2 regions of the Streptodolium elevatio genome follow, and region 2 is predicted to be linked to the other one. Evidence: riboswitches for the same ligand, from Rfam matches in the RefSeq annotation. Region 2 holds a riboswitch; the other holds the start of a gene.
What was found. Region 2 has a riboswitch for ZMP and ZTP ahead of ACWD12_RS27380 (bifunctional 5,10-methylenetetrahydrofolate dehydrogenase/5,10-methenyltetrahydrofolate cyclohydrolase). Riboswitches for the same ligand answer to the same signal wherever they lie in the genome.

Region 1 (15,788 bases), on a different contig from region 2:
GGCGCTGCACGACCGGGTTGTTGCGGATGTACTCGGGCGCCCGCCCGCCCGGGACGACCAGCGCGACGTAGTTCTCCGGGCGCACCTCGACGAAGGCGAAGTCCGCGGGCCAGGTGTACCCGGGCTTCTCGGTGAACGTGTCGAAGCCGTCCACGAAGTCGTGCACCACGAACTGCAGTTTCTTGCGCGAGGGTGCGGCGATGTGCACGTCGTACCCCTCCTCGCGCAGCCGCTGGTACGGGTACAGCACCTCGAGCGACTCCGCCGCGTCTCCGGTGATGATCAGGACCCTGCGTGCCATGACGATCGCCTCCCCGAGTGCGCCCCGATCTGGTGGCGTCTGTCCACCGTGCCCCGCCGTCCGCAAATCGGCAATGGGCTACCGGATGTGGACAGGGGGTGACGGGAGCGGAATCCTGCAATACGTTCGGCACGAGTACGACATGAGCATGTGCTGTGCTGTGCGCATTCCGGGTGACCACCGAGGACAGGCCGCAGCGGCCGGAGTGAGGGGAACGACGTGATCAAGCGCGCCAGGGACAACGGCTCGACGCGGATCACTTTCTGCCTACCTGTGGACGACCCGGCGGGGCCGGTGAGCGTCGTGGGCGATTTCAACGACTGGGAGCCCGGGCGGCACACGCTTGTGCGGCGCAGCAACGGCACCCGCTCGGTGGCGGTGACGCTGGAGCCCGGCGCGACCGTGCGGTTCCGCTACCTCGCGGAGAACGGCGTCTGGTTCGACGACGAATCGGCCGAACACGACGGTCAGAACGGCATCGTCACGGTCTGACCGCTCCGCCCCCGCCGGTGTCCGTTTGACGCATTGTCGTCGCGCCCGGTGGATTGCTGACAGCTTGTGCCCGTGCGGGGGCCGGGGCCCCCGTACCACCGCGGGATGGCGCGGGTAGCCTGGCGGGCGTGGGTTTCCCTCGGCCCGCAACGTACGGCCTCACGGCCGAGCCGCCTGGACAAGGGTGTCCCGGTGGCCGGAACCGGTCCGGCAAAGACGCCGGAAGGAACCGCCGTGGCGCTGCGCTACGTCGCTGCCGTTCGGGGAGACTCGCAAAACAGACAACGCAGTAGTCGGTCACGCAACGGCGCGCGACAGGAGCGACGGCATCATGCAGAGCAAGCTGGACGAGGCGAAAGCGAATCTGCTGGCCCGGGCGGCGGAGGCGGCCCGGCAGGCATCGTCACAGCACGGAGGCGGCGAAGGAGCCGGTCACATCGACCTGGACGTCCTGCTTCGCCGCTACTACCGGCACACCGCCCCCGACGACCTGGTCGAACGGGACCCGGTCGACGTGTACGGGGCGGCCATCTCGCACTGCCGACTGGCGGCGTCCCGCCCGCAGGGCACGGCGAAGGTGCGGGTCTACACCCCCACGGTCGAGGAGAACGGCTGGGCCTCCGGCCACACCGTCATCGAGATCGTCACGGACGACATGTCGTTCCTCGTGGACTCGGTCACCAACGAACTGTCCCGCCAGGACCGGGCCATCCACGTGGTGATCCACCCGCAGCTGGTGGTCCGGCGCGACATCACCGGCAACCTCATGGAGATCCTGGACACCTCCGACGCGGCCGCGGTGCCCGACGACGCGGTGGTCGAGTCGTGGATGCACGTGGAGATCGACCGGGAGAGCGACCGGGAGGACATCCGCGTCATCGAGACCGGTCTCAAGCAGGTCATGGACGACGTGCGCGAGGCCGTCGAGGACTGGACCAAGATGCGCGAGACGGCGGTGCGGCTCGCCGACGAGCTGGCCGACGAGCCCCCCGCGCTGCCCAGTGAGGAGATCGGCGAGGCCTGGGAGCTGCTGCGCTGGCTCGCCGAGGACCACTTCACCTTCCTCGGGTACCGCGAGTACGACCTGGTCGTCGAGGACGGCGAGGACAGCCTGCGGGCGGTCCCCGGCACCGGCCTCGGTCTGCTGCGCCCGGACCAGGACCTGTCGAACTCGTTCAGCCGCCTCTCCCCGGAGGCCCGTGCCAAGGCCCGGGAGAAGAAGCTGCTGATCCTGACCAAGGCCAACTCGCGGTCCACCGTGCACCGGCCGTCGTACCTCGACTACATCGGCGTCAAGAAGTTCGACGCGGACGGCAACGTGGTCGGCGAGCGCCGCTTCCTGGGCCTGTTCGGGTCGTCCATCTACACCGAGAGCGTCACGCGCATCCCGGTGGTGCGCCGCAAGGTGCAGCAGGTGCTGGAGATGGCCGGGTTCCCGGCGGCCAGCCACGACGGCCGCGACCTGCTGCAGATCCTCGAGACGTACCCGCGCGACGACCTGTTCCAGATCCAGGTGCCGGAGCTGTACGACATCGTCCTGTCGGTGCTGTACCTCCAAGAGCGCCGCCGCCTGCGGCTGTTCCTGCGCAAGGACGAGTACGGCCGCTTCTACTCGGCCCTCGTCTACCTGCCGCGCGACCGCTACACCACCGAGATCCGCCTCAAGATGCAGGACATCCTGCTGCGCGAGCTGGGCGGCTCGGTCATCGACTTCACCGCCCGCAACACCGAGTCGGTGCTCGCCCGGCTGCACTTCACCGTCCGGGTGCCGCGCGGCTCGTCGCTGGGCGACCCGGACGTCGAGCACATCGAGAAGCTGCTCGCCGCGGCGACCCGCTCGTGGGCCGACGACTTCGCCGAGGCGCTGGTCGCCGAGTGCGGCGAGGAGCCGGCCGCCGAGCTGTCGCGGGCGTACGCGAACGCCTTCGCCGAGGGCTACAAGGCCGACTTCACCCCGCGCACCGCGGTCGCCGACCTGCGCCGCATCGAGGCGCTGGACCCGGGGGACGCCGGCACGGACTTCACCCTCAACCTGTACCAGCCGATAGGAGCACTGCCGGGCGAGCGGCGCTTCAAGATCTACCGCACCGGCGGCCCGCTGTCGCTGTCCGAGGTGCTGCCGATCCTGCAGCGCATGGGCATCGAGGTCGTCGACGAGCGGCCGTACGAGCTGCGCCGCAGCGACGGCCGCATCGCGTGGGTCTACGACTTCGGGCTGCGCCACGACCCGACGCTCGAAGCGGGCGACGAGGTCAAGCAGCTGTTCCAGGAGGCGTTCGCCGCCGTGTGGACCGGCAAGGCCGAGTCCGACGGCTTCAACGCCCTGGTGCTGCGCGCCGGGCTGAACTGGCGCCAGGCGATGGTGCTGCGCGCGTACGCCAAGTACCTGCGCCAGGCCGGCTCCACCTTCAGCCAGGACTACATCGAGGACGCCCTCGTTGGGAACGTGCACATTGCGCGCCTCCTGGTGAACCTCTTCGAGGCCCGCTTCTCGCCGGGTCACCAGCAGGCCGGCACCGAGCTGGTGGACGGCATGGTGGAGGAGCTGGAGGGGGCGCTCGACCAGGTCGCGAGCCTGGACGAGGACCGCATCCTGCGGGCCTTCGTGGCGATGGTCGGCGCGACGCTGCGCACGAACTTCTTCCAGCGCCGCAGCGACGGCGAGGCGCACGACTACGTCTCGCTCAAGTTCGACCCGCAGCAGATCCCCGATCTCCCGGCGCCGCGACCGAAGTTCGAGATCTTCGTGTACTCGCCGCGCGTCGAGGGCGTGCACCTGCGCTTCGGCGCGGTCGCGCGCGGCGGCCTGCGCTGGTCCGACCGGCGCGAGGACTTCCGCACCGAGATCCTGGGCCTGGTCAAGGCGCAGATGGTCAAGAACACGGTCATCGTGCCGGTCGGCGCGAAGGGCGGGTTCGTGTGCAAGCACCTGCCCGACCCGCAGGCCAACCGCGAGGCGTGGCTCGCCGAGGGCATCGCCTGCTACAAGACCTTCATCTCCGGCCTGCTGGACATCACCGACAACCTGGTGGCGGGCGAGGTCGTGCCGCCTACGCAGGTGGTGCGGCACGACGGCGACGACACGTACCTGGTGGTCGCGGCCGACAAGGGCACCGCGACGTTCTCGGACATCGCCAACGAGGTGGCCGGGGCATACGGGTTCTGGCTGGGCGACGCGTTCGCGTCGGGCGGCTCGGCCGGTTACGACCACAAGGGCATGGGCATCACCGCGCGCGGCGCGTGGGAGTCGGTCAAGCGGCACTTCCGCGAGCTGGGCCACGACACGCAGACCCAGGACTTCACGGTCGTGGGCATCGGCGACATGTCCGGCGACGTGTTCGGCAACGGCATGCTGCTGTCGGAGCACATCAGGCTGGTCGCGGCGTTCGACCACCGGCACATCTTCCTGGACCCCGACCCGGACGCGGCGGTGTCGTACGCCGAGCGCCGCCGCCTGTTCGACCTGCCCCGCAGCTCGTGGGCGGACTACAACCCGGACCTGATCTCGGCGGGCGGCGGGGTGTTCCCGCGCAGCGCCAAGTCGGTGCAGATCACCAGGCAGGTGCGCGAACGCCTGGGCCTGGCCGAGTCGGTGACGCGCCTGGCGCCGGCCGAGCTGATGAAGGCGATCCTGCAGGCGCCGGTCGACCTGTTCTGGAACGGCGGCATCGGCACGTACATCAAGGCGTCGTCGGAGTCGAACGCCGACGTGGGCGACAAGTCGAACGACGCGATCCGCGTCGACGGCGGCGCGCTGCGCGTCAAGGTGGTCGGCGAGGGCGGCAACCTGGGCTGCACGCAGCTCGGGCGCGTGGAGTTCGCGTTGGCCGGTGGCCGGATCAACACGGACGCGATCGACAACTCGGCGGGCGTGGACACCTCGGACCACGAGGTCAACATCAAGATCCTGCTGAACCAGGTCGTCTCGGCCGGGGACATGACCGGCAAGCAGCGCAACACGTTGCTCGCCGAGATGACCGACGAGGTCGGGCGCCTGGTCCTGGAGAACAACTACGACCAGAATTACGCGCTGGCCAACGCGGTCGCCCAGGCCCCGGCGCTGCTGCACGTGCACATGCGCTACCTGCGCAAGATGGTGCGCGACGGGCAGCTCGACCGGGACATCGAGTTCCTGCCGAGCGACCGCCAGCTGCGCGACCGCCAGCAGGCGGGCGTGGGGCTGACGCAGCCGGAGCTGGCGGTGCTCCTGGCGTACACGAAGATCGTGCTGGCCCAGGACCTGCTGGCCTCCGCCCTGCCGGACGACGAGTACCTGAACGGCGAACTGCACCGGTACTTCCCGACCGCGCTGCAGGAGCGGTTCGGGGCACAGGTCGACGCCCACGCGCTGCGCCGGGAGATCATCACGACGCGCGTGGTCAACGACCTGGTGAACCTGGCCGGCATCTCGTTCATGTTCCGCATGCGCGAGGAGTCGGGCGCCTCGGCGCACGAGGTGGCCCGCGCACACCTGGCGGCGCGTCAGATCTTCGGCGCGGACGACGTCCTGGAGCGCATCAAGGCCCTGGACAACCAGGTCCCGGCGGCGGTCCAGACCCGGATGCGGCTGCACATGCGGCGGCTGGTCGAGCGCTCCACGCGCTGGATGCTCAGCAACCGGCGGGAGATCGACGTCGCGGCGCAGATCGCGTTCTTCTCCGAGGGCGTCGCGGACGTCGCGGCGCACCTGCCGAAGCTGCTGCGCGGCAGCGACCTGGAGTGGATGGACGGCCTCTACAAGGAGTTCACCGACGCCGGGGTGCCGCACGACCTGGCGACGGTGGTGGCCGGGTTCTCGTCGGCGTACGCCGCGCTCGACATCGTCGAAGTGTCCCGCGACTCCGGGCACGGCGTCATCGAGGTCGCCGAGGTGTACTTCGATCTGGTCGACCGGCTGCCGATCGCGATGATGCTGGACCGCATCATCGAGCTGCCGCGCGACGACCGCTGGAAGTCGATGGCCCGGGCGTCGCTGCGCGAGGACCTGTACGCGGCGCAGGCCGGCCTCACCTTCGACGTGCTGTCGTCGGGCGGGCCGGAGGACACGCCGGAGCTGCGGTTCAAGGCGTGGGAGGAGCGGAACGCGTCGGTGATCAACCGGGCGCGGACGACGCTGGAGGAGTTGCAGGAGGCGGAGACGTACGACCTGGCGACGCTTTCGGTCGCCATGCGCGTGATCCGGACCCTGCTGCGCAGCGGCAGCATGAACTGACGCAAGTGTGATCTGACGCAAGTGTGATCTGACGCAGTGTCAAGTTCGGCCTGAACCGGGCGGTTCGGACGGGCTTGGGCTTGTGCGGGGCCGCAGGGAGGTGTTCTCCTTGCGGCCCCGCTGTCGTCTCCGGCTGGTCATCCCTTGATGAACGCGGGTCAATAGTCGAAGGTTGGCGGGCACGTCCGTACGTCGGCGTACACCGGTACGGTCACACGTGCGCCGGTACGTCAGCACATCCGTACGTCAGTACCTTTCGCACCTGGCCCTGTTTCGCCCGCCGCCGTTCGTGTTTCGGAGGCTTGGATGCACGACCGACCGGAACCGGACGAAGTCCAACCGACCCCGTACCTGCCCGCTTGGCTCGACGGAGCTCCGTCGTACGAGCAGGAGTACGGACGCGAGTACGCGTTCGAGCACGACCAGGGCCCCGGGCCGGGCCCGGCTGGGCCCGCCTACGCCGGCCCCGAGTACGGCGGTCCGGAGTACGGCGCCCCCGAGTACGGCGCCCCCGAGTACGGCGCCCCCGAGTACGGCGGTCCGGAGTACGGCCGCCCGGAATACGGTGGTTCGGAGTTCGGAGGCTCGGACCACGGGGCGCACTACGGCGCGCAGTACGAGGCGCACTACGGGTCGCCGCAGTACGGACCGGGCGACTTCGACGAGCCGCCGACGCCGTACCAGCAGTTGGACCGGTACGAGCCGTACGACTACGGCGCCCACGGATACCGGGGCGAGGGCGACCAGTTCGGGCAACCCCCTTCGTACGGCGGAGGCATGCACGCGGATCGGCCGCGGCCGGGCGAGATGTCCGCGACAAACCAGGCAAATCCCCCGGCGGGTCAGCAGTACTACCCTCGCCGCCCCGTGGCCGACGAGCGGCCGTCCGGCGCGCTGGTCCCGCGCGCCAACGATCCCGCAAGCGTCCCGTCGCGCCGGGAGCGCAGGGAGGTCGCGGGCCGCGGGGAGGGCGAGGACGGGCGCGGGAGCCGAGCGGGCCACGACGTCGGCGGGCGCGTCCGCCTCGGACGGCCGATGCGCCGACTACTGGCGTTCGCCGTGGTCGCCTGCCTCGGCGTCTTCGGCTACTGGGGCTGGACGTTCTACGACGGGGAGCCCGCGGACGTCCGCGAAGGCAGCTGCATCGCGGCGCTGGGCGGCACCGACGTCAAGCCGATGGACTGCACGAGCGGTGCCGCGAAGTACACCGTCCTGGAGGTCTTCAAGGGCGCTGCGGACGCGACGACCTGCGCCGTCGTGCAGGGCGCCACAGATCCGATGGTGGTCCACCGAGACGGCCGTACCGACGTGTGGTGCGTGGCACCGAATGAACGTGCCGGAAGCGGTTGATGACAGAGTGTCAGGGACGTGACGCGCGCTCGGCCGCTTCGGGCCGGCGCGGCGCCGGGATCTCGTTCTCCAGCAGGAGCAGGTCGTCGCGCCTGCGGTCCTTCAGCAGCCACCACGCGCTCAGGTAGAACGCGGCGGGCACCCCCGTCGGTGCGAGCAGCCACAGCGGGCCCTTGAGCGTGACGACGAGCATGGCCGCCCACAGGTGGAACACTCCGAGGGTCGCGGCGCGGCCGAGCGCACCGTACCCGTGGCGGAGCGTACTGCGGACCGCGAATATGCTCCCCGCGCACAATGCGGCCAGCGCGGCGGACAGAATCGCGGTCAGTGCCAGCATTCCGTCGAGCCCGGAGAGCCGGTCGCTCTCCTCCTGGCGAACCGCGGCGGCCATGACGCCCAGCGTCCCCGCGCCGAGAAGCAGCGCGGTCCCCTCTACCGCCAATACGGCATAAAGCGTACGCAGCAGCGCTGTTCGGCGGCTGCCCCTCATTTGTGCCCCCGCTTTCCTACCCGCCCCAGGCAGCCTCTCCAACCGGTCTTACTGGGGCAATCCCCGTGTTATTTGTTAATCACGTTACGCCTGATGGACCTTGCCAGACTCGGCGACCCCCCATGGTGGCGGATCTGTAACGATCGTGGGCCAAGTCGGTGGCCGTGTCCGGCTCCGGTGGAATAGCGTGTTCGTGCCGCGACTGGCGTCGACGTGGAACCGACCACGAGGAAGCGGCAGCGAGCGATTGCGCGCGGTGCCGTCCGCCTGGGCACCCGGGTCCCGACCTGAAGGCCGACCCGGGAGGAAGCCCGTGGCATCCGTCGAAGCATCCCCGACCACCCGTACGTCCGTGCACAGTCCGTCCGTGCCCAGTCCGTCCCCGGATGGTCGGTCCGGGCAGCGCCGGCCCGCGCTCCACGCCACCGACCCCGAGATCGCCGCACTCGTCCGCGACGAGGAGCGCCTCCAGACCGAGACGCTGCGGATGATCGCGAGCGAGAACTACGTCTCCGCGGCCGTGCTGGAGGCCACCGGCACGGTGCTCACCAACAAGTACTCCGAGGGCTACCCGGGCCGCCGCTACTACGAGGGCCAGCAGGTCGTGGACCCCGTCGAGGAGTTGGCCTGCGCCCGCGCCCGGGCGCTCTTCCGCGCGGAGCACGCCAACGTGCAGCCGTACTCCGGTTCGCCCGCCAACCTCGCCCTCTACCTGGCCTTCGCGAAGCCCGGCGACGCGGTGCTCGGCATGTCGCTGCCGATGGGCGGGCACCTGACGCACGGCTGGGACGTGTCGGCCACCGGCCGGTGGTTCCGGTCCAGTTCGTACGGCGTGCGCCGGGACACCGGCCGGATCGACCTCGACGAGGTCCGCTCGATCGCCCTGCACGAACGCCCCAAACTCATCTTCTGCGGTGGTACGGCGGTGCCGCGCGCCATCGACTTCGCCGCCTTCGCGGAGATCGCCCGGGAGGTCGGTGCGGTCTTGGTCGCGGACATCGCGCACATCGCCGGCCTGGTCGCCGCCGGTGTGCACCCGTCCCCGATCGGCCACGCCGACGTCGTCTCCACGACCACCCACAAGACGCTGCGCGGCCCGCGCGGCGCGATGATCCTGTGCGGCGCCGAGCATGCGAAGGCCGTCGACAAGGCGGTCTTCCCGGGCCTGCAAGGCGGTCCGCACAACCACACGACGGCGGCGATCGCGGTCGCGCTCCGCGAGGCCGCGACGCCCGAATTCGGCGCCTACGCCCGGGCGGTGGTCGCCAACGCCCGCCGCCTGGGCGAGGAACTGGCCGCCCGGGGCTTCGACCTGGTCTCCGGCGGCACCGACACCCACCTGCTGCTCGTCGACCTGACCTCGCGCGGCGTGCCGGGCAAGCCGGCCGCGAAGGCCCTCGACCGCGCCGGCATCGTCGTCAACCACAACGCCGTTCCGTACGACACGCGCCGCCCCTTCGACCCCTCCGGCATCCGCATCGGCACCCCCGCGCTCACCTCACGCGGCATCGGCGAGGAGCACATGCCCCTGGTCGCCACGTGGATCGACCGCATCGTCGACGCGGTACGCACCGGCCGCACCGGGGTCGAGGAGCAAGTACGCGCCGAGGTCCGCGAGTTGACCGCCGCCTACCCGGCGCCGGGCCTGCCGGTCGACTGACCCGGGTGGCGCGGCCGCTGCCCCGGCTCACCAGAGCCGGGGCAGCGGGGCCGCACCAAGCTGGTCGGCCGCGCGGCGCAACGTGCCGACGAGCAGCGCGAGATCGGTCGGTCCGATGAGTGGCCGCCCGCTCGCCGCGGTGGCCGTGGAGCGGCGCGTAAGCGGCGCTCCCATGTCGGTCCAGTCCTGGCGGACGGCGGTCGGGCGCAGCGTCGCGGTGCGCGGCATGCGGCCCGTCACACGGCCCGCCTGGAACGGGTGCACCGCGCCGTCGGATCCGCGGATCAGGGCCCGGCCCGGGTACTCGTCGTCGAGCGTCGCGGCGTCGTCGATGTGGATGAGGGCGTGGGACGCGGTCGCGTCGTCGGTGCGCAAGGCGACGCGCAGCTCGGCCTCGGCGGTGGCCTCGATCGACCCGGCCAGCGCGGGCTGGCCGGTCGCGACCGCGAGGTGCACGCCGAGTGCGCCGCCGCGGTGGACGATGTCGGCGAGGCCCTTCACGAGCCCGGGGAAGCGCCCGGCCAGGCGCTCTATGTCGTCGACCGCGACGAGCACGCGCGGCAGCGGGGAACCGTGCTCGTCGCGGTACGACGCGAACCGGTCGCCGCGCAACAGGTGTTCACGGCGCGCGAGTTCGTGCAGCACGGCGGAGACGGCGTCGGCGGCGCGCGAGGCGTCGGGCTCGTCGAGGTAGCCGATCGTGTGCGGGAGTTCCGCGCACGCGGCGATGCCGTCGGGTGCCTCCTGGGGGTCGATCGGCGTGCCGCGTACGAGGACGACGCCCAGCTGGTCGGGGCGGTTGGCGACGGCGAGGGACGTCACGAACGCGGCGAGCAGTTCGGTTTTGCCGGAGCCCGCCGTACCGCCGATGACCATGTGCGGGCCATCGTTGTCGAGGTCGACGGTGATCGCGCCACGCACATCCGCGCCGAGCACGCCGCGCGGGCTGCGGCCCCCCTCGCGCCACGAGCCGAGCACCTTGGCCGGCGTCATGAGGTCGAACCCGAGCAGGTCGAGCAGGCGCACGGTCTCCGGCAGCGGCGAGACGGTACGCGCGGCCGCCTCGCGCAACGGGGCCAGCGCCCGGGCGAACCGGTCGGCCCAGGCGGGGGAGACCGCGTCGGCGACGATGTCCTCTATCCGGTTCGGGCCCGGGCCGATCAGCGACAGCCGCGTGCCGACCTCGCCGGCCACCCGGCCGATCACCGAGCACTGCAACGGCAGTTCCTCGGCACGGTCGTCCAGGCACAGCGCATGGACGCCCGCCGCGGGCCCCTCGGCGAGCAGCCGGACGAGTTCGGGCCGCGCGGTGAGCGTGCCCGCGCCGTCCATGACCACGACGGTGCGGCGGCGTCCGCGCCCGCCCCGGTCGCGGTCGAGGCGGTCCAGCAACTCGCCGGTGCGGGCCAGGACCTGGTCGCGGTTCAGGCCCAGCAGGAGGCGGCAGTCCTGGCCGTCGGTCGGGCGGAGCTGGGGCAGCCAGCGCAGCCACGCCCAGTCGGCGGCGGTCGCCGGATCCGCGCACAGCAGCACGAGTTCCAGCTCGTGCGGGCCGTGCAGCGCGGCGAGTTGGGCGACCACGGAACGCGCCAGACCGAGCAGCCTCGGCCGCGGACCGGCCAGCCCCAGGACGGAGTCGCGCAGCGAGACGGTCACCGGTGCGGCGTACGCGGTCAGCCTGCGCACCCCCTCGCTGGAGGTGACCGAGACCTCGGAGGGGATGTCGCCGGTGCCGAGGCGGACCGCGAGGCGTTCGGCCGGGTCGCCGTGCCGCTCCCAGATCCGGACCGGGACCGCGGGTCTGCCGCTCTCCGCGGCACCGGCGTCGAGGGCGGCGAGGAGCAGCGCGGCGAGATCGGGGCTGTGCGCGCGGCGTCTGCGGACCTCCTCGACGACCGCGAGCCGGGCCTGGTCCTCCAGACGGGCGCGCTCGGCGGCCACCGCGCGCCGGCGGCCGGCGAGCCCGAGTCTGCGGCCGGCGGGCTCGTCCGGCAGGTCGACGCGTACCTGCTCGACGGGCGGCGAGGGCTGCCGGGGCAGGCGGGGCAGGACGACGTGGCCCAGGCCGTCCGGACGCGGGGCGTCGGGTGCGGCGTGCGGATCCGGGTCGTACGGCAGCGGCAGCACCGCGGTCAGGGTCGTCTCGCCGAGCCGTAGCAGCGAGCCGGGTTCCAGGCGCATCGCCTCGGCACCGACCGGCATGCCGTCCAGCGTGGTGCCGTTCGTCGAACCGAGGTCGGCGACGCGAACGTGGCCGCGCGCGCCGGGAGTTATCGTCAGTTCCGCGTGCAGGCGCGACAGATCGGGGTCGCCGAGCCGGATCTCGGCTTCGGGAGCGCGGCCGATGCGTACGGTGCCCTGGCGCAGCAGATGCACGCCGCCCGCGTCCGGCCCGCCCACGACCCGCAGTTCGGGAGATCCGACGGCCGGCGACGCGGGGCCGGGACGCCCGACGGTCACCAACGCACCGTCCACGAGCGGCGGTCGGCCCAGCGGGGTGTTGTCGGCAAGCCGCGTGTCGCCAACCCAGAACCGCTGCCCGTCGGTCCCCGACGTGGACCGCAACGCGCCCGCGACGGCCCCGAACGTCGTCCCGGTGGGGGCGGTGACGAGCACGTCCGCCCCCGGTCCCTCGCCACGGGACCCGAGCACGGTCAGCCGGATCTGCATGCTCCTCCGTCCGCCCTGCCACAGCGTTGCCTGCGTACCGCGCGTGAACCGCACGAGTTATGCGACGTGCACAGTACGCATCCTCGCATCCGCGACGAGGATGGCACTCCTTGAACGCAGATGGGAATGATCTTGCGGGGCACATCGCGTCCGCCGACCGGTGGGACTGTGCGTGATGAACCGGTTCCGGGCTCGGCTGCGTCCCCACCCGCGAGGGGCGCTGTGCCGGCCCCTGCGTGCGCCCTAAGGTGTGCGAACAGCTGTCAGTACGTCTGGGGAGCGCAGTGGACCGGCCGGTCGGAAGCAAGTACCTGCTCGAGGAGACGCTCGGGCGGGGCGCCAGCGGCACCGTGTGGCGCGCGCGAGTCCGCGACACGGGCGAGGTCGTCGCGGTCAAGGTGCTGCGCGAGGAGCTCGCGGGCGACCCCGACGTCGTCACGCGCTTCCTGCGCGAGCGCTCCCTGCTGCTGCGGCTCAGCCACCCGAACCTGGTGCGCGTGCGCGACCTGGTCGTCGAAGGCGAGCTGCTCGCGCTGGTCATGGACCTCATCGACGGACCGGACCTGCGCACGTACCTGCGCGACAACGGCCCGCTGCCGCCCGTCGCCGCGGCGCTGACGATGGCCCAGGTATGCGACGCGCTGCACGTGACACACGCGGACGGCGTGATCCACCGCGACCTCAAGCCCGCCAACATCATGCTCAACCGCAACGGCGACTCGCTCTACCCGATGCTCACCGACTTCGGGATCGCGCGCCTCGCCGAGTCGCCCGCGCTGACACGCACCCACGAACTGGTCGGCACCCCCAGCTACGTCGCCCCCGAGTCCGCCGAGGGCCGCCCGCTGACCCCGTCCGTGGACATCTACGCCGCGGGCGTCGTGCTGTACGAGCTGGTCGCGGGCCACCCGCCGTTCACCGACTCCAACCCGATCGCGCTGCTGCACCGGCACCTCGCCGAAACGCCGACCCGGCCCGCGAACATGCCCGACGCCTATTGGCTCGTGGTCGAGCGCTGCCTGTCCAAGCAGCCGGAGCGGCGCCCCGACGCGCAGGGCCTCGGCAACGTGCTCCGGCACGCCGCCGAGGTGCTGCAGGGCAGCCGGGCCGACGACGGGTCGCTGCGCCGCATGCTCGACGCCGCGGCGATCGGGGGAGCGACGGCGGTCGGCGGTGCGGCCGGTGCCGCGGGCTTCGGCTCGGGCAGCGGACCTGGTGGACCGGGCGGCCCCGGCGGCCCCGGCGGCCTCGGTGCTCCGGGTGCCGACGACCCCACCCGCGTGGTGCCGCGTTCGGGCTCCGGCGTACCCGGCCCGCCGTCGGCGCCGCCCCCGCCGCCGCCCGCGCAACGTCCGCCGCAGCCGCCCGCGCCCGACCGCACGCGCGTGATGGACGAAGTGCCCCCGCCCTACCGCCCGTCGTCGCAGCCGCCCGGGTACCCGCAGCAGCCCCTTTATCGCGACGAGCCGGGGTACGCCCGCCAGGGCGGCGGTCCGTCCGCCGGGCCTCCCGCCGCCCCGCCGCCGTACCGTGCGCCTGAACCGCCGCCGCGCCGCGAACCGCCTCCGCCGCCCCCGCAGCGCCGCGATTCGCAGCGCCCGCCCGAGGTCGAACCGCCGCGCCGGCGGCGCGAGCCACGGGAACCGCGGGAGCCCCGGCGCAGGGGCGGCTTCCGTCCGTCGCGCATCCCCGGGGTGGGGTGCACGCTCGGCTGCCTCATGCGGCTGGTCGTGATGGCGGCGATCCTGTTCGCCATCTACTGGTTCAGCCCGCTGCGCGACTGGGTCAACAACGCGATCGACGTCTTCGGCGAGGTAAAGGGCTGGTACGAGAAGGCCAAGGACTTCTTCGACGGCGGCGGTGACGGTGGCAACGGCGGCGGCAACGGTGGCACCGGAGGCGCCGACACGAGCCCGTGAACGGCGGTGCCCCGCAGGCCCCCGCGGGCCCGTCGCGCGCCGCCCAAAGATCGACAAAGCGCTTCCATGACGGTGCGACACCCGGTCGCGGATCCGCCACACCACGCTGGTTCGAGGTGTGCGCCAGGTAGCCTTCGGGCACGGAAGTCCGAAGTCGAGGCATGCCAAGGACACGGAGCAGCAGTGGCACGCAGGATCGGCAGCCGGTACGTCGCCCTGAAAGTCCTCGGGCGCGGCGCCAGCGGCACCGTCTGGGCAGGCGAGGGACCCGAGGGTCCCGTCGCCATCAAGCTGCTGCGCGAAGACCTCGCGTCCGACGAGGTGCTCGTCGCGCGCTTCGTCCAGGAGCGGACCGCGCTGGTCAGCCTCGACCACCCCGGCATCGTCGGCATCCACGACCTCGTCGTGGACGGCTCCGACCTCGCCCTCGTCATGGACCTGGTCGACGGCCCCGACCTGCGGACCCGGCTGGAGAAGGAGCGCGTCCTCACCCCGGCCCTGGCCGCGGCCGTGTGCGCCGACGTCGCCGAAGGCCTCTCCGCCGCGCACGCCGAGGGCGTGATCCACCGCGATGTGAAGCCCGAGAACGTCCTGTTGGACACCGCGCACGGCCAAGTCCGGGCAAAACTCACCGACTTCGGCATCGCCCGCCTCGTCGACGCGCCGCGCCGCACCCGGGCCACCCGCATCATCGGAACGCCGGACTACCTCGCACCCGAGATCATCGAGGGCCTGCAGCCCACCGCCGCCGTCGACGTGTACGCGCTCGGCACCGTGCTGTACGAACTCCTCACCGGCTGGACCCCGTTCGGCGGCGGCCACCCCGGCGCGGTGCTGCGCCGCCACGTCACCGAGCCGGTCCCCGGCATCCCCGGCCTGCCCGCCCCGGTCGCCGAAGTCCTCGCCGCCTGCCTGTCCAAGGCCCCGGCGGCCCGTCTGACGGCCCGCGAGGTCGGCGAGCGGCTGCGCGCCGCACAGCCCGCGCTCGCGGGGCTGCCGCGCTTCGACGTACCGGCACCCGACGGAGGCGGCCACCCCGACCGCGGCGAGACGCCGCCCCCGCTGCCCGCGGGCGTCGTGCCGCTGGTGTCCGGAGCCGAGCCCGACGCGACCCGCGACACGCACACCAACCTCGCCCGCCCGACCTTCGCCGCGCCGCCGATCGCCGCGTCGCGGCGCCGCAGCACGCACCGCAAGCGCCGCAACCGCACCGCCGCCGTGGTCGGCACCGTCCTCGTCCTGGTGGTCGCGGGCGGCACCGGCTGGTGGTTGTTCGGCAAGGACGACGAAGCCCCGAAGAAGCAGGAGCCGGTCGGCTCGACCGTCTCGCCGTCCGGGACGCCCGCCGCTGCCGCACCGGCGGCCGTGCCGCCGCCGCCCGCCTCGTCGGGCTCCGGCGACCGGGCGGCGCGCGTTCCGGTGTGGGACAAGTGGACGCAACTGCCCGCCGCACCCGTGTCGCTCGTCGGCGGCCCGGGCGCCGCCCGCCCCGCGGGCGCGCAGACGTACGTCGTGCAGCGTGACGGCACCGGCCAGCCCTGGTACTCGGCCGGCGACGGCGCGAAGTTCGGCGACTGGCAGAAGCTCCCCGCCTTCAAGACCGGGGAGGACCTGGCCGTGACCGCGCCCGGCCCGGGCCGGGTCGACGTGCTCGCGGTCGGCGCCGCGGACCGGCTGCTCTACCGGTGCAGCTT
Region 2 (15,788 bases):
GGCCGAGCTCGCGCGCGACGGCCACGACGGCGTCGAGGAGTTGCCGTCCCAGGCCGTGACCCCGGGTGCCGTCGCGGAGGAACAGGCAGTCCATGTGCAGGTATTCGCGGGCGTCCCATGTCGACATCTCCGCCGCGCACGTGGCGTAGCCGACGACCTCGCCGCCCGCGAGCTCGGCCACCACGCAGTGCAGGCGCGGCGGCGCGTCGGTGCCGAACAGCAGCGGGCCCAGGCGGTCGGCGACGTCGGCCGTCGGCGGCGCGGCCTTCTCGTACGCCGTGTGCTCCCGCATCAGTTCGACGATCCGCGGCAGGTCGTGCGGCCGGGCCCGGCGGACCAGGGGCGACGGGCCCGGGACGGCGTCGGGCACGAGGGTGTGATCGTCCATCGGGCCATCATGCACCGGGGCGGCAGGCAGGGTCGGCAGGCGAGGGCGTTACGGAGCAAGTTACGTATAGATACGGCAAAACCGGGATGTACTACCAACCCGATGGGCGAGCCATGCGTCTCATTTAGGCACGGGGGACCGAAAGATCCGAGTGATCCGGAGGCACAAAATGAGGAACAAGATGCGCAAGGCGGCCACGATCGCGGTGGCCTCGGGACTGCTTCTCGGCGCCGGAGCGGCCGCGCCCGCTCTGGCCGTGAGCGGTTCGCCGCCGGGGGTCGCGCAGTCCCATCAGGCGTCCGGTCCGCGTGCCGACGAGGCGGGGGTGGTGCACCGGGTGACGGCGTTCTGGGACCAGTACAAGTCCGCGGTCCTGGGCACCAACCCGGTGATGAACCCCGCGGAGGTGCGCGGCGAGTTCCTGACGCCGGAGCTGAACGCGGAGCTCGACGCCTGGGCCGAGGCCAACCAGGCCGACCCGGTCTTCCGCGCGCAGAACGTGCCGGCCGACCGGACCGTGCGGTACGAGGGCAGCGGCATGGGCTACGCCTCGGTCGTGGTCACGCAGTACTGGGGCGACGGCTCGACGAACGACGTCTGGTACCGCGTACCGCTGGACGGTTCGCGCATCGCCGGCCTCCAGGACCCGCCCGTGTGATCCGCTGACCAATGTGCGCCAACTGCCGCGCCGGGGCGATGTGTCGCCCCGGCGCGGTGGCACGGGCGGTCGCGGCGGACGTGCCGCGCGATCAGTTGGCGGCGGCGCGGGCGTAGCGCTCGGCCAGGGACCTGAGGTGGTCGACGAGTTCGGGGGCGTTCTCCACGGTGAAGTCGGCGCCGAGCATGCCAAGCCAGATCGCCAGCGTCTCGGGGTTGTCGGCGCCAGTGGAGAAGACGCAGGTGTCGTCGTCGAGCGGCTCGACCGATCCGGCGAACCCCGGGACCCGGGCGGCGATTTCGGCGGCGGGGGCCTTGACGGTCACCCGTACGCGCGTCCGCCACGGAGCCGCCGCCACACGCGCCGAGACGTACTCCGCGATGTCCTCGGCCGGCAGGTCGCGCGGCGTGAACCGCGGCCCGGTCGGGGTGCGCGGCGACACCCGGTCGACGCGGAAGATCCGCCAGTCGTCGCGCTGCGTGTCCCACGCGACGAGGTACCAGCGCCGCCCCCAGTTGACCATGCGGTACGGCTCGACGTTCCGCAGCGTCGCGGCCCCGGAGTGGTCCCGGTAGTCGAACCGCAGGCGCTCGTGGTCGCGGCAGGCGGCCGCGATCGTGGTGAGCACCTCCGCGTCCACCCGCGGCCCCTCCTGCCCCGGCACCGGAACGGTGTACGTCTGCAAGGCGTTGACGCGGCGGCGCAGCCGGTTCGGCAGCACCTGTTCGAGCTTGGCGAGGGCCCGTAGCGAGGTCTCCTCGATGCCCGACACCGTGCCGCCCGCGGCGGTGCGCAGGCCGACGGCGACGGCCACGGCCTCCTCGTCGTCGAGCAGGAGCGGGGGAAGGGACGCGCCCGCGCCCAGGCGGTAGCCGCCCGCGGCGCCGCGCGTCGCGTGCACCGGGTAGCCGAGGTTGCGCAGCCTCTCGACGTCGTTGCGCACGGTGCGCGGGGTGACGTCCAGGCGGTCGGCCAGTTCGGTGCCGGTCCAGTCGCGGTGGGTCTGCAGCAGGGAGAGCAGACGCAAGAGTCGTGCCGAGGTCTCCAACATATTTCGAGTCTGCCTTTCCTTTAGGAACGAAGCTTGCCTAATGGCCTCCTAGAGTTCAAACAGTGGAGATGAGCGGTGGCCACCGAACTCCCGGCAAAGGCAAGACCGTCCCCCTGTTCGTGACATCTGAACGTCTCCGAGCATCTCTGAGGAGCAGTCCCGTGAGCGCAGTCCTGGAGTCCGCGGCGCCGACCGTGGCAGCCGACGCCCCGATCCACGCAGGACCCACCGCCCCGAAGCGGACCGGCGCCGACCGCAAGTGGCTCGGCCTCGGCGTGGTCCTCGCGGCCACCCTGATGAACCTGCTCGACGCGACGGTGGTCAACGTCGCGGCCCCGGCGATCCGTGCGGACCTCGGCGGCTCGTACTCGGCCCTGCAATGGATGGCGGCGGCGTACACGCTGACGCTCGCCGCCGGGCTGCTGACCGGCGGACGGCTCGGCGACATCTTCGGCCGCAAGCGCATGATGCAGATCGGCATCGTCGGGTTCGTCGCGGCGTCGGTGCTGTGCGCGGTGGCGTGGTCGCCGGAGGCGCTGATCACCGCGCGCGTCCTGCAGGGGCTCGCCGGCGCGGTCATGATCCCGCAGGGCTTCGGGCTGATCCGCGACCTGTTCCCGCCGCAGGAGATGGGCAAGGCGTTCGCGATGTTCGGCCCGGCGATCGGCCTGGCCACGATCCTCGGCCCGATCGTGGCCGGTGCGCTGGTGGACGCCGACCTGTTCGGCACCGGATGGCGCATGATCTTCCTGATCAACGTGCCGCTGGGCCTGTTCGCGCTGCTGGTCGGCCGGTTCGCGCTGCCCGCGAAGCCGCCGGTCGCCAAGGACGACAAGTCGATGGACCTGCTCGGCGTGCTGATCGGTGGCAGCGGGATGTTCATGCTGGTCTACCCGCTGGTGCAGGGCCAGGAGAAGGGCTGGCCGGTCTGGATGTTCGCGATGCTCGCCGGCGCGGTCGCGGTGCTGGCCGGGTTCGTGGCGTACACCCTGCGCCGGACCGCCAAGGGCGGCAAGGCCCCGCTGGTGCAGCTCAGCGTGTTCGCGAAGCGCTCGTACAGCTCGGGCGTGCTGTTCGTGATCGTGTTCTTCGGGGCCATCACCGGCCTGTCGATGGCGATCGGCCTGTTCCTGCAGCTCGGGCTCGGGTTCAGCGCGATGCGGGCGAGCCTGACGATGGGCTCGTGGGCGCTGGGCGCGTTCGTGGGCTCCGGGATCAGCGGTGTGGTGATGGGGAAGCTGGGCCGCAAGGTCCTGCACATCGGCCTGTCGATCATGGCCGTGGGCATCACGTGGCTGTACTTCGTCTTCGCGAACGCCACGACCGACCTGGGAAGTTGGAGCCTGGTGGCGCCGTTCCTGGTCTTCGGGCTCGGCATGGGCATGATCTTCGTCCCGCTGTTCGACATCATCATGGGCGACGTCAAGGACCACGAGGTCGGGTCGGCGTCCAGCGCGCTGGAGTCGATGCAGCAGCTGGCCGCGGCGCTCGGCGTGGCGGTGTTCGGGACCGTCTTCTTCAGCCAGGGCGGCGCGCACATGCACCGGCAGTCGGCGGTGGACGCGGTCGCGACGACCACGCTGATCGCGCTGGCTCTGACCGCGGTCGCGTTCGTGCTCGGGTTCCTGCTCCCCAAGCACGCCCGTCAGGGCGGCGGCCACTGACCGCCCGAGCGGGCGGCCGCTGACCGTCGCGGCGTCGCGAAGGGGACGCGAAAAGGCCCGTCCGGCATCCGCCGGGCGGGCCGCACGCCTTTCCGGACCCGGGCCGGGCCGCCCACCCGCGGGAGGGAGGGGTCAGCCCTTCCCGGCTTCCGGCGGGACCACTCGTGCGAGCAGCACGGCGGTGTCGTCGTCGGGCGACGGCTGGGCCAGCGCCGACACGATCTCGTCGATCAGCGTCTCGGGCGACGCCCCCGGGGTGAGCCGCAGCCCGGCCAACTGGTCGAGCGAGTGGTCGATGTCCACACCCCTGCGCTCCACCAGGCCGTCGGTGTAGAGGAGCAGCGTGTGGTCCTCGGGCCAGCGCACGACGACCGTGCTGTACGGGCCCGCGACTCCGACCCCGATGGGCGGCGCCTCGGGCAGGCGTACCAGCGACACCGACCCGTCCGGGGCGATGAACGCGGGTGGCAGGTGCCCCGCGTTGGCGAAGGCGCAGACCCGGTTGGTCGGGTCCGCGGCACCGAGCAGCAGCGTCGCGGGGCGCTCCCCGCTCAGCGAGGTGAGCAGCGTGTCCATGCGCTGCAGGATGACGTTCGGCGGGATGTCCATCGCGGCGAGCACGCGCAGCACCGCCCGGTACTGGCTCATCTCCACCGCGGCCTCCACCCCGTGGCCCATCACGTCCCCGATGGCCAGCATCGTCCAGCCGCCGGGCAGCCGCACCGAGTCGAACCAGTCGCCGCCGACCAGGTCCTGCGCCCCGGCGGGCAGGTAGCGGCCGACGACCTCCAGGCCGTCGCCGGGCCGCCCGGGCGTGGCCAGCAGGCTGCGCTGCAGTTCGACGGCGATGCCGTGCTCGCGGGCGTACCGCCGGGCGTTGTCGAGGCTGATCGCCGCCCGGTCCGCGAGCGCCTGCGCGACCGCCACGTCGTCGTCGTCGAAGGGCGGCGAGTCGCCCTGGCGCACCATCGTCGCGGTGCCCACCCGGGCGCCCCGGGCGGACAGCGGGACGACGAGGATCGAGTGGATGCCCGCCTCGCGGTACGGCCCGACCCGGTCCGGGCTCGGCGCCCGGCGGCCCAGCGCCTCGTCGTCCAGCTGGTTGTCGACCTCGGCACGGCCGGTCTGCAGCACGCGGGTGATCGTCGCCGTCGCCTGGTAGTCCACGTACTGTCCCGGCACGCCGAACCCGCGCATCGCCGACCGCAGCGCCGGCCGCGCCGCCATGCCGGTACGCCGCAGCCGGGTCCGCCCCTTCGGCGAGCGCGCGTTCTCGCCCCGCCCCGGCAGCACTTCGACGGTCGTGCCGTCCGCGATGGCCTCGGTCAGCAGGTCGGCGAGCTCCTGGCAGGTCGTCTCGACGTCCAGTGTGGTGCCGATCCGAACCGCGGCCGCGTCGAGGAGCAGCAGGCGCTCCCGGGCGCGCTCCAGCTCGCTCAGAAGCCTCCGGTCCTCGCTGACCTCCTGGATGACCAGGGCCAGGCCCGGCCGGCCGCCGCCGAGCGCGATGCGGTGAAAGCTCCCGCGCCAGTAGCGCTGCTCGTGCGGCGAGGACACATGCGTGTGGCCGGTCGTCACGCCCACCCGTGCGACGCCGTCCGCCAGCACCAGGCGCATGACGTCCTCGCGCGCGTCGACCTCGGGCACCACCTCGCGGACGCGCCGCCCGATGTGGTCGGCGGCCGGGACCCCGTTGATGCGGGCGAGCGCGGGGTTGACGTAGCGGAAGCGCAGATCGGCGTCGAAGACCGCGACGCCGGCCTCGGTGCCGTCGACGAGGGCAGCGCAGAGCCCGGCCACGTCGCCGAACAACTCCGACGCCTCGTCCGCCGCCATCACGCGACCTCTCCTCCCGAGCGCTCCCGGGTCACCCGCGCCCCGCGCGCACCCGGGCGGAGCGCCGGTACGCTCCGTCGCTCCCCCGACGGATACCTCCTCCGGCGCCCTTTCAGACCCGGCGGAGCGACGGGGTGCCCCAGACGTACCAGCGCCGCGCGAGGGGAAGAGTCCCCACGGCGGCCGCGGACCCGGCTCCGCGACCGGCCGCGCAGGACCTCGGGAGGCACGCATGACCGTCGTCGACATCCTCGGCAGTCGTCGACATCCCGGCACGGGATACGCCGGCATGCCCACGGCGGAGGCGAGGCCACGCACGTCGCAAGCAGCGTCACCCTCCTGCGCGACGGCGACGCGCTCGTGGTCGTCGACCCGGGCATGGTCGCCGACCGACGCGACATCCTCGACCCGCCCGCGAGCAGCTGCGCGCGTCGCGCCGCCTGGTCCTCGGCCTCGCCCCCGACCCAGTCATCCCCGGCCACGGCCCGGTCTTCCGCCCAGGACGGTCCACTCCGGAGTAGCCGCGGTGCGGGTGGGAGATCCAGGCGGGCGAGAGGTGCGGGGGCGCCGGGGGGGGTGCGCGCGGAACCCCGGCTTCTCGCGCGGTGGTCCGCGCGTGCCGGCGGATCGGGGGCACGGTTGCCGCGGCGGGCCGCGGGCCGCGGGTGTTCCGGGCCTTGGTGGGTGCCGGTGGGCTGCTTCCGGGCGGTTTCGGGGGCTCGACCTACAATGGGGCGGGGCCGTGACTGGCGCTGAGGTGGAGTACCACCGTGGAGCGGCCCACCCGACCGGACTGACGTCGGTCGGACGCGAACCCCGCGTGCCGCGCGCCTGGGCGACCTCGACACGAGATCTCTCGGGAGACGCACATGACCGCGCGACTCATGGACGGCACGGACCTCGCCCGCAGGATGGTGGAGCACACCGCGGAGCGCGCCCGAGACCTCCGCGAGCGGACCGGTGTGGTGCCGTGCCTGGCGACGGTGCTGGTGGGTGAGGACCCGGCGTCGGTGACGTACGTCCGGATGAAGCGGAACCGCTGCGCGAAGGCCGGCATCGAGTCCCGGCACATCGCGCTGCCCGGGACCGTCGGGACGGCCGAACTCGTCGACACCATCGGCGCGTTGTCGGCGGATCCGGCGGTGCACGGGATCCTGCTCCAGCACCCGGTGGGCGAACACATCGACGAGCGCGCGGCGTTCGACGCGATCGCCCCCGAGAAGGACGTGGACGGCGTCACCAGCATGTCGTTCGCGGCGATGAGCTTCGGGCTGCCCGGCTTCGTGTCGTGCACGCCGGGCGGGATCATGCGGCTGCTCGACGCGTACGACGTGGAACTGGCCGGCCGTCACGCGGTCGTCGTGGGCCGCAGCGCCATCCTCGGCAAGCCGGCCGGGATGCTGCTGCTGGCCCGGAACGCCACGGTGACGTACTGCCATTCGCGTACCCGGGACCTGGCGGAGATCGTCGGGCAGGCGGACGTGGTGGTCGCGGCGGTCGGGCGGGCCCGGCTGATCAAGGGCTCGGACCTCAAGCCCGGCGCGGTGGTCGTGGACGCCGGGTACAACGAAGGCAACGTCGGCGACGTGGACTTCGAGGGCGCGCTCGAACGGGCGAGTCTGATCACCCCGGTGCCCGGAGGCGTCGGGCCGATGACGATCGCGCTGCTCCTCGAGCAGACCCTCGACTCCGCGGAGCGGGCCGCCGCGGCGTAGCGCGGCCGGTCGAGCCGCGTCGGCAACGCCGCGCTAATGGTCGACGTTGGGATCGGCAGAGGGCCCACTTGTGGCCGAGGGCGGCTCCGGCGGTCGCTGCTTGGGCGTGTTGCTGTCGGCAGTGTCGTCGACGGAGTGGACGACGGGGTCGTCGGCGGAGTTGTCGGCGGGATCCTCGGCCGCCGCGGCGGCGTGGGCGTACACCGCCTCGACCCATAGCTCGCGCTCCCGGTCCGCTTGCCGCCGGGTGACCAGGGCGACGAGCGTGATCGTCGCGCCGCACACGGCGATCCAGGCCAGTGTGGGTACGACGGAGGCGCGGTCGTCGTCCCGGAGGCCCACCAGGTCCGAAAGGCTGGACGACATCAGCTGCCGGGTCCCCAAGGAGACGCCGCCGCCGACCGTGGCCTGGGTGGCCGCCGCGGCCGCGACGACGAGCAGCCATCCTCCGAACAGGGGGCCGCGGCCGGGCACTCCGTTCCCGATCGCTCGCGCGGGGAAGCCCACGGCGTCGGCGCACCGCAGGCGCATCGAGGCCGCGTCGGCGCGCGCCGTCACCAACCACACCGCGAACGCCAGCGCGGCGGCGACCCCGCACACCAATCCGACGGCATCGGTACCGACCACCCAGCCGTCGGCGGCCACGACGTCGTGTGCGGGGTTTCCGTCGCCGTCGACGATGTCCTGGACGATCTGGGCGCGGTGGAGCCGGGCGAAGATCTCGGCGGCACTCGCCGCGGCGGCGACCACGAGGAGGGCACACACGGAACCGGCGAGCGGGCCGGTGCCTCTGGGGCGCGGCAGGTCCGGTCCGACGAAGGCCGCGTCTCCCGCGATCCCCGCCTGTTCGGGGTGCCCGGCGTGCCCGGTGCGGGCCGGGTCCCAGGGCCAGGCCCGGTTCCGGCCGTGGTCCCGACCCTGGTCCCCGCCGTCACCGTAGCCGTGCGCCTCGCCCTGGTCCTGCCTCGCGTCGTCGAACCTCTCACCGCAGTTGGTGCACCCCGCGCTTCGCGTCGACCAACCGCCACAGCGTGCGCACAGCAATGTCGCCCCCCCAATGGCCGTTCCCGCGACGTACCGGACGACGTACCGGACGTCGAGGATCCCATGTCAGGGCCGCGTGGAGAACGACTGCGTGCCCAGCGCGGCAAGGAGGTCCAGCGACTCCTGGTCGCGCGAACCGGGGGCCGCGGTGTAGACGACGAGTCGCAGCGCCGATCCGGTGGCGTCCAGGACATCGCAGTCCAGCGCGAGGCGGCCGACCTCCGGGTGCCGGACGATCTTGAGCTGTGAAGTGCTGGACGAGATGTCCGCACCGCCCGTCCAGCGGGACTCGAACACCGGGCTGCACGAGCGGAGTTCGTCGATGAACCCGCGTACGCGCGGGTCCTGGGGATAGCGGGCGAGGCTCGCGCGCAGGTCGGCGACGGCGTACGCCTCGAAGGCCGCCGCCTCCTCGGGCGTACGCACCACGCGCGACGGCCGGCCGGTGAAGTGGCGCCGCAGGACGTTGGGTTCGCCGTCGTCGCCGGTCACGTCGTCGCCGAGCAGGGCGACGGCCAGCGAGTTGGCCAGCACCACGTTCCATGTCGGGTCCACCGCCACGACGGCGGCGTCGTGCAGGCGGTCGATGATGCGCTGCACCCCGGGAGTGACATGCGTGGACGCGATGCCGGGTGCGGGCGAGGCGTGCCCGGCGAGGCGGAACAGGTGGTCGCGCTCGTCGTCGGTGAGACGCAGCGCCCGGGCGAGAGGGCCGAGGACGGCGGCGGAGGGTCGGCCGGCCCGTCCCTGTTCGAGCCGGGCCAGGTATTCGACGGAGAGCCCGGCGAGGGCGGCCAGCTCTTGGCGGCGCAGCCCCGGGGCGCGGCGGCGCTGTCCTACGGGCAGGCCCGCCTCGGCCGGGCCGAGGCGGTCGCGCCATGCGCGCAGGGAGCTGCCGAGGTCGGTGCGGTCCATACGCCCATTGTCGCCGGGCGGCCCTCGGGACCGGAGTGCCGAGGGTCGCCCTGCCGGTACCAGCATGATCTTGGCCTCCTTGTCCCGGCCGGGCGCTCGCAGGATGGTCCCGCGGTCCGGGGAAGGGCCCGTGACGAGGAGGAACACCATGCGTACGAGCGTTGCCGCGACCCTGGACCAGCCGCTGCTGGCGGCCGTCCGGCTCGGCCGGCTCACCCTGCCCAACCGGGTCGTGATGGCCCCACTGACCCGCGCCCGGGCGTCGAACGAGGACCGGACGCCCACGGAACTGCACACCGCGTACTACGCGCAGCGGGCGAGCGCGGGACTGATCGTGACCGAGGGCACGTGGGTGAGCGAGCGGGCGGTCGGATTCCTGAACGTGCCCGGGATCCACTCCGACGCGCAGGTGGCCGCCTGGCGCCGGGTGACGGACGTGGTGCACGCGGTCGGCGGGCGCATCGTGCAGCAGTTGTGGCACTCGGGTGCCGCCTCGCACCCGGACCACCTCGGCGGGGCTCTCCCGGCCGGGCCGTCGGCGGTGAACCCGCACGAACAGTCCTTCACCGCCGAGGGGTTCAAGGCGACGCCGACGCCGCGCGCGATGACGCCCGCCGACATCGCGGACACCGTCGCCGAGTTCCGGCGCGCGGCCGCGAACGCGCGGCGGGCCGGGTTCGACGGCGTTGAGATCCACGCTCTCGGCTCGTCCCTGTTCCCGCAGTTCCTGAACCCGCGGCTCAACCGCCGCACCGACGCGTACGGCGGCGACCCCGCGCGGCGCCGGCGCCTGCTCCTGGAGGTCGTGGACGCGGTGGCGGAGGCGTGGGACGGGCAGGGGCCGGGCATACGCCTGTCCCCGTACTGGTCCGCCGCATGCTTCGCGCCCGACCCGGAGTCGCTCGCGGACTACGAGGCGCTGGTCGTGGCGCTCAACGACCACCCGGTGACGTACCTGCACCTTCGCGGCCGCGACCTCGATGCGCCCGGCGCGCGGCCGGACACCGAAGCGATCGCCCGCTACCGACGGCTGTTCGACGGGCCGTGCATCGCCAATCTCGGCTTCGACCGCGAGTCCGGCAACGCCGCCGTCGCGCACGGCGTGGCCGACGCCGTCGCCTACGGCACCGCTTTCGTCGCGAACCCGGACCTGGTCGAACGGTTCGCCCTCGGCCGCGAATTGGCCGCAGGCGACCCGACCACGTACTACGCCGGAGGCGCCGAGGGCTACGCCGACTACCCGGCGAGCACGACGGGTACGACAACCACGAGGGTCACCGAAAATTGACCGTCCCGGAATCGGGACCCTGCCTAAGATCGGCCGAATGCCCCCCGCCCGACTGCACCTTCAGGACTACGCCGACGCCGCGCTGCGGAGCGGTCCTGCGGGCGGGCTTCGGGGGGCTCGGACTTGGCGCGGTGCGGCTTGGGGTGTACCGGCACAACACTCCTGCCCTTCGCCTGTACGAGCGCTTCGGCTTCCGCACAGTGTCGACCCGGCCTCTGGCGCCAGGCGTCGGGCCGGGTGGGAGGTGTGCGAGATGCTGCTCCCGCGGTCGGCGGGCTGCGGCGACGGCGAGATCGGCGCGTTAGTGGGATAGTCGCCTCGCTGCGGCACGGGCACGATCAGGGGGCTGCCGACGACGGGGAGGGCTTGGCGTGGCCGATCACACGGCTTTGCGTCCGCACGAGATCGCGCACGTGTGCGCCGCGTACGGGCTTTCGGTCCGGGAGGTCACGCCGCTCACGGGCGGCACCATGAACGCCAACCTGCTGGTCGACGCCGGGGGCGCGGGGCTGTTCGTGCTCACCGTGCTGGCCTCGCGCGAAGTGGCCGCGGTTTCCCGGCCCGTGGGGGTGATGCGGTGGCTGGCATCGTCGGGGTACCCGACGAGCGCGCCGCTGGACGGCGACGGTAAGGGGCCGCGCGGCAGGGCCGTCATCGTGCGGCCGTACACGCCCGGTGTCTGCCACGACGCCCTGCCCGCGCGGCTGCTGCCCGCCGCGGGCGCGGTGCTGGCCCGGCTGCACGGGCTCGGGGTGCCGCCGCGCGAGTTGCGGTTGCCGGAGAACGGCAGACGGTTGCCGGACGGTGCCGCGGCGATGATCGAGGGCTTCCCGGACCGGGAGTTCGCGGCGTGGCTGCTGCGCAACGTCGCCGAACCGCCGTTGTCGGACCTGCGGCGGTGCATCACGCACGGAGACCTGTTCGCGGACAACCTCGTGGAGACGTACGCCGGTTCGCTGCACGTGCTCGACTGGGAGACGGCCTCGGTCGACGATCCACTGCTCGACCTCGGCATGACCGTGGTCGGGCTGGGCGTCAAGGACGGAGTCATACGTACCGAGCGCGTCGCGGCGCTCGTCGACGGGTACCGGAAGGTGCGCCCGATCTCCCCGGACGACTTGCACCGGCTCCGCGAACTCTCCGTCTACGCGGGCTCGATCGTGGCCTTCAACCGGTACGTGCGCCGCTCCGACCCCCGCGCGCGGCCGTTCGCGGCGATGGTCTCCGCCGTCGACGGCCTGCGGGCCGCGTGGCCCGTGGTCTACGGCCGGCGTCCCATGGTCGGCCAGCGCAGGTGAGAAGCGCCTGACGGGGTACGGCCCTTCGTGATGTGAAGGGCCGTACCCCGCTGTCATGTCCCGGAGGCGTCGGCCGCGGTCAGCCGTGCTTCTCCAGCTCCACCTTGGGCAGGATCCGGGCCAACGGCGCCGGGAGCCACCACGCGCGTGGTCCCATCAGCTGCATCGCGGCGGGGACGATGAGGCATCGGATGATCACCGCGTCGACGAAGATGGCGAAGGCCATGCCGAAGCCGCTCTGCTGGAGCGCCCGTTCCGGGCTGAACAGGAAGGCGCTGAAGACCACCACCATGATGGCCCCGGCCGCGGTGATGACGGAGCCGGTCTGCGCGAGGCCCTCGCGTACCGCCACGCTGTGGTCCTTGGTGCGTTCCCACTCCTCGTGCATGCGGGACACCAGGAAGACCTCGTAGTCCATCGAGAGGCCGAACGCGATCGCGAAGAGCACGACCGGCACCCACGGTTCGATCGGTCCGGGCTCGACGCCGAACCAGCCGTGCTGGAAGACCAGGGCCATGGCGCCGAGCGACGCCCCGATGCTCAGCAGGTTGAGGACCGCGGCCTTCAGCGGGATGAGCACCGAGCGGAAGACCACCATGAGCAGCACGATCGACAGGCCGACGACGATCACGATGAACAGCGGCATGCGTTCGGCGACCTTGTCCGAGTAGTCCTCGGCCGCGGCCGTCGCGCCGCCGACCAGGTACCTCACGCCGGTCGTGTCGCCGAGGCGCGGCAGGACGTCGTCGCGCAGGTGCCCGACGAGTTCGGAGGTGTCCTTGTCCTGCGGCGCGGTGGTCGGGAAGGCGATGACCGTGGCCACCAGGCCGTCGTCGGTGGGCATCGGGTCGGCGACCGCCGCGATGCCGGGGGTGTTGCGCAGGGTCTGCGCGGCGGCGGCGCCGGCGCGGGCGGCGAGTCCGTTCCCATCGGCGCCACCGGCCCCCGGGGCACCGGCGGTTCCGTCGACGACCACCACAAGTGGTCCATTGAACCCGGCGCCGAAGCCGTCCGCGAGCAGGTCGTAGGCTTTGCGGCTGGTGCTGTCCGCCGAGTCGTTGCCGGCGTCGGAGAAGCCGAGGCGCAGGTTGAGCGCCGGCACGCACAGTGCGCCGAGCGCCACGACCGCGATCAGGAGGGCGAGCAGCGGGCGCCGCTGCGCCGCCACGCCGATCCGGCGCCACGTCGTGCCCTCGGGTGCCTTGCCCTTCGCGCTGCGCTTCGCCGCCCGGGCGGGGAACTGCCGGGCGAAGCGCGGTCCGAAGATGCCGAGCAGGGCGGGCAGGAGGGTGACGGCCCCGAGCATCGTCATGAAGACGGTGAGCGCGACGGCCAGCGCCATGCCCTGCAACGAGCCCAGCCCGAGGGCGACAAGGCCGAACAGCGCGAGGATTACCGTGCAGCCCGCGAAGAACACCGTGCGCCCGGCCGCGTCCAGCGCGGTGGTCGCGGCCCGTTCGGGGGTCTCGCCCTTGACGAGCTCGCCCCGGTACCGGGCGAAGATCAGGAGCGCGTAGTCGATGCCCACGCCGAGGCCGACCAACGCCATGATGTAGGGCACCCATTCGGCGAGGGTGAACACGTGCGATGCGATGACGACGACGGCGAGCGCCGAGCCGACCGCGAACAACGCGGTCACGATGGGCAGTCCGGCGGCGATCAGGGTGCCGAACATGAACACGAGGATGACCAGCGCGGCCACGATGCCGGCGGCTTCCGCACCGCTGCTGTCGCTCTCCGCGAGCACCCGGGCGGCCTCGCCACCCAACTCGACCTGCAGGCCGTCCTGTTCGGCCGTCTTGGCGGCCTTGAGGATCTTCTCGGTGTCGGACTCGGCCATGTCCTCCGAGGTGCCGTGCAGAAGGACGGTGGCGTAGCCGATGCGGCCGTCGGGGGCGATAGCGGAGGGGTCGGCGTACACGCTGCGCACCTGGGTGACCTTCGGAGCCCCGGCCACCTGGCCGAGCATCGCCTCGACGCGCTGCCGCGTCGCCGGGTCGCGCAGGTCTCCGTCGGAGCGCAACACGATCTCCAGGGTGTCGCCCGCCTGCGCCGAGCCGTGCTCGTCCAGCAGGTCGACGGCCTTCTGCGACTGAGCCCCGGGGATCGTGTAGTCCTCGCGGTAGTCGCTGCCGGCCACGGTGGCGCCGCCCCAGACGCCGACAAGGACTGCCACCCACAGTCCCAGGGCGAGCCATTTGCGGCGTTGGGCGAATCCGGCGATGCGGGCGAAGATCCCCGCCCGCACCGGTATTTGGACCTTCTCTTCACTCAGCGTCATGGGTGCTTCCCGTGGAGTGGAATCCGGTGGACCTGGTTCGCCCGCTTGACGGGATAGCGGTCCGATGTGTGACATCGGCCCGTGCGCGGAATCCGCGTGCTCCTCGAAATCCGCGGAATCCTCGGCGGCCCGGCAGACGCGGCGGACCGTGGTACGTGCGGGGCAGCGGACCGGCAGGCTGACAGGCGGTCGGAAGGCGCCTCCGGCGCACGAATCCGGTCATTGCGGGGGCGCGGGGCGTCGTTCGTGCGCAAGGATCCGCATCATGACGTGGATACCGGACGCGTACACACTGCCGACCGGGGACCATCCGCTGCGGGCGGCGGCCTTCGACGCGCTGTTCGCCGACGCCCTGGTGGGCGCGGGGCGCCTGGGCGCGACACGCGCCCGCCTGGTGTTCGCGGCCGCGGCCGAGGCCCGAGTACGCGACCTGGTGACGCGCGACCAGGCGTGCCGGGCGCCGTTCCGCTTCACCGTCGAGGAGCCCGCGTTGGGCCGGGTGGCCGTGGAGGTGGCGGTGCCCGAGGAGCACACGTCGGACCTCGACGCGTTGGTGGTACGCGCCACCGCCGCGGCGGGCGCCCGGCTCGCCGCTCCCCTGCCCAAGTCGCCCCGCCCCACCCCCGCCCCAGGCGCCGCGGGCAGGGAACTCTCCTGACCTGGCTGCAAGTTGGCCCGTTCGAGGGTGCCCCACGCCGCGGCGCCCGAGCAACCGCGGGCACGGCGGCCCAACCGGACGGCCGGGCAATCCCCGGGGTCGACGACGCGGCCTGCGAGGATGGCCTCATGTCACGTACGTTCGACCATCTCGTCGCGGAGGCGGAGTCCGTCTCGGTCGCCGGGTGGGACTTCTCCTGGCTGGACGGCCGCGCGACCGAGGAGCGGCCCTCGTGGGGCTACCAGCGGTCGATGGGCGAGCGCCTCGCGGTCGCCACCGCCGCGCTGGACGTCCAGACCGGCGGCGGCGAGGTGCTGGCCGGTGTTCCGAAGCTCCCGCCGCTGGCCGTGGCCACCGAGTCGTGGCCGCCCAACGTCGCGAAGGCGACCCGGCTGCTGCACCCGCTCGGGGTGGTCGTGGTGGCCGATGAGGACGAGCCGCCGCTGCCGTTCGGCGGCGACGCGTTCGACCTGGTGGTGAGCCGGCACCCGGTCACGGTGTGGTGGGACGAGATCGCCCGCGTGCTCCGGCCGGGCGGCACGTACTTCTCGCAACAGGTCGGTCCGGCGAGCGTGTTCGAGCTCGTCGAGTTCTTCCTCGGTCCGCAGCCCGAGGAGGTGCGCCGTGCCCGGCACCCCGACGACGCCCGCCGCGACGCGGAGTCGGCCGGCCTGGAGGTCGTCGACCTTCGCGCCGAGTCGCTGCGCACCGAGTTCCACGACATCGGCGCGGTGGTCTACTTCCTGCGCAAGGTGATCTGGCTGGTCCCGGGCTTCACGGTCGCGCAATACCGGGACCGGCTCCGGGAGTTGCACGACCGCATCGAGGCGGAGGGGCCGTTCGTCGCGCGGACCACCCGCTTCCTCGTCGAGGCGCGCAAGCCGGGGTAGCCCGCCCGGGCACACGAACCGGCGCGAACCACCGCGGCCCGGCGCGGACAAGGAACGGCCCGGCACGGACAAGCGAGGTCCGCGGACCGGCCGGTCGGCCGG

Region 1: linked by a shared signal. The riboswitch ahead of ACWD12_RS21990 (serine hydroxymethyltransferase) and the one ahead of ACWD12_RS27380 (bifunctional 5,10-methylenetetrahydrofolate dehydrogenase/5,10-methenyltetrahydrofolate cyclohydrolase) in region 2 are both predicted to bind ZMP and ZTP.

What each region holds. Positions count from the first base shown of each region.
Region 1 is NZ_JBSFVE010000012.1:908-16,695, forward strand. It holds gene ACWD12_RS21965 (DJ-1/PfpI family protein) at 1-301, opposite strand, end outside; gene ACWD12_RS21970 (isoamylase early set domain-containing protein) at 521-793, shown strand; gene ACWD12_RS21975 (NAD-glutamate dehydrogenase) at 1,125-6,005, shown strand; gene ACWD12_RS21980 (LppU/SCO3897 family protein) at 6,312-7,355, shown strand; gene ACWD12_RS21985 (hypothetical protein) at 7,366-7,797, opposite strand; ZMP/ZTP riboswitch at 8,034-8,125, shown strand; gene ACWD12_RS21990 (serine hydroxymethyltransferase) at 8,213-9,505, shown strand; gene ACWD12_RS21995 (FHA domain-containing protein) at 9,533-12,175, opposite strand; gene ACWD12_RS22000 (serine/threonine-protein kinase) at 12,460-14,094, shown strand; partial or broken gene ACWD12_RS22005 (protein kinase domain-containing protein) at 14,278-15,453, shown strand.
Region 2 is NZ_JBSFVE010000016.1:165,282-181,069, reverse strand. It holds gene ACWD12_RS27405 (N-acetyltransferase family protein) at 1-388, opposite strand, end outside; gene ACWD12_RS27400 (hypothetical protein) at 558-1,046, shown strand; gene ACWD12_RS27395 (helix-turn-helix transcriptional regulator) at 1,138-2,097, opposite strand; gene ACWD12_RS27390 (MFS transporter) at 2,259-3,761, shown strand; gene ACWD12_RS27385 (SpoIIE family protein phosphatase) at 3,894-5,597, opposite strand; ZMP/ZTP riboswitch at 6,330-6,441, shown strand; gene ACWD12_RS27380 (bifunctional 5,10-methylenetetrahydrofolate dehydrogenase/5,10-methenyltetrahydrofolate cyclohydrolase) at 6,467-7,312, shown strand; gene ACWD12_RS27375 (hypothetical protein) at 7,346-8,077, opposite strand; gene ACWD12_RS27370 (helix-turn-helix transcriptional regulator) at 8,423-9,271, opposite strand; gene ACWD12_RS27365 (alkene reductase) at 9,420-10,559, shown strand; gene ACWD12_RS27360 (phosphotransferase) at 10,931-11,857, shown strand; gene ACWD12_RS27355 (MMPL family transporter) at 11,937-14,138, opposite strand; gene ACWD12_RS27350 (hypothetical protein) at 14,404-14,796, shown strand; gene ACWD12_RS27345 (methyltransferase domain-containing protein) at 14,925-15,686, shown strand.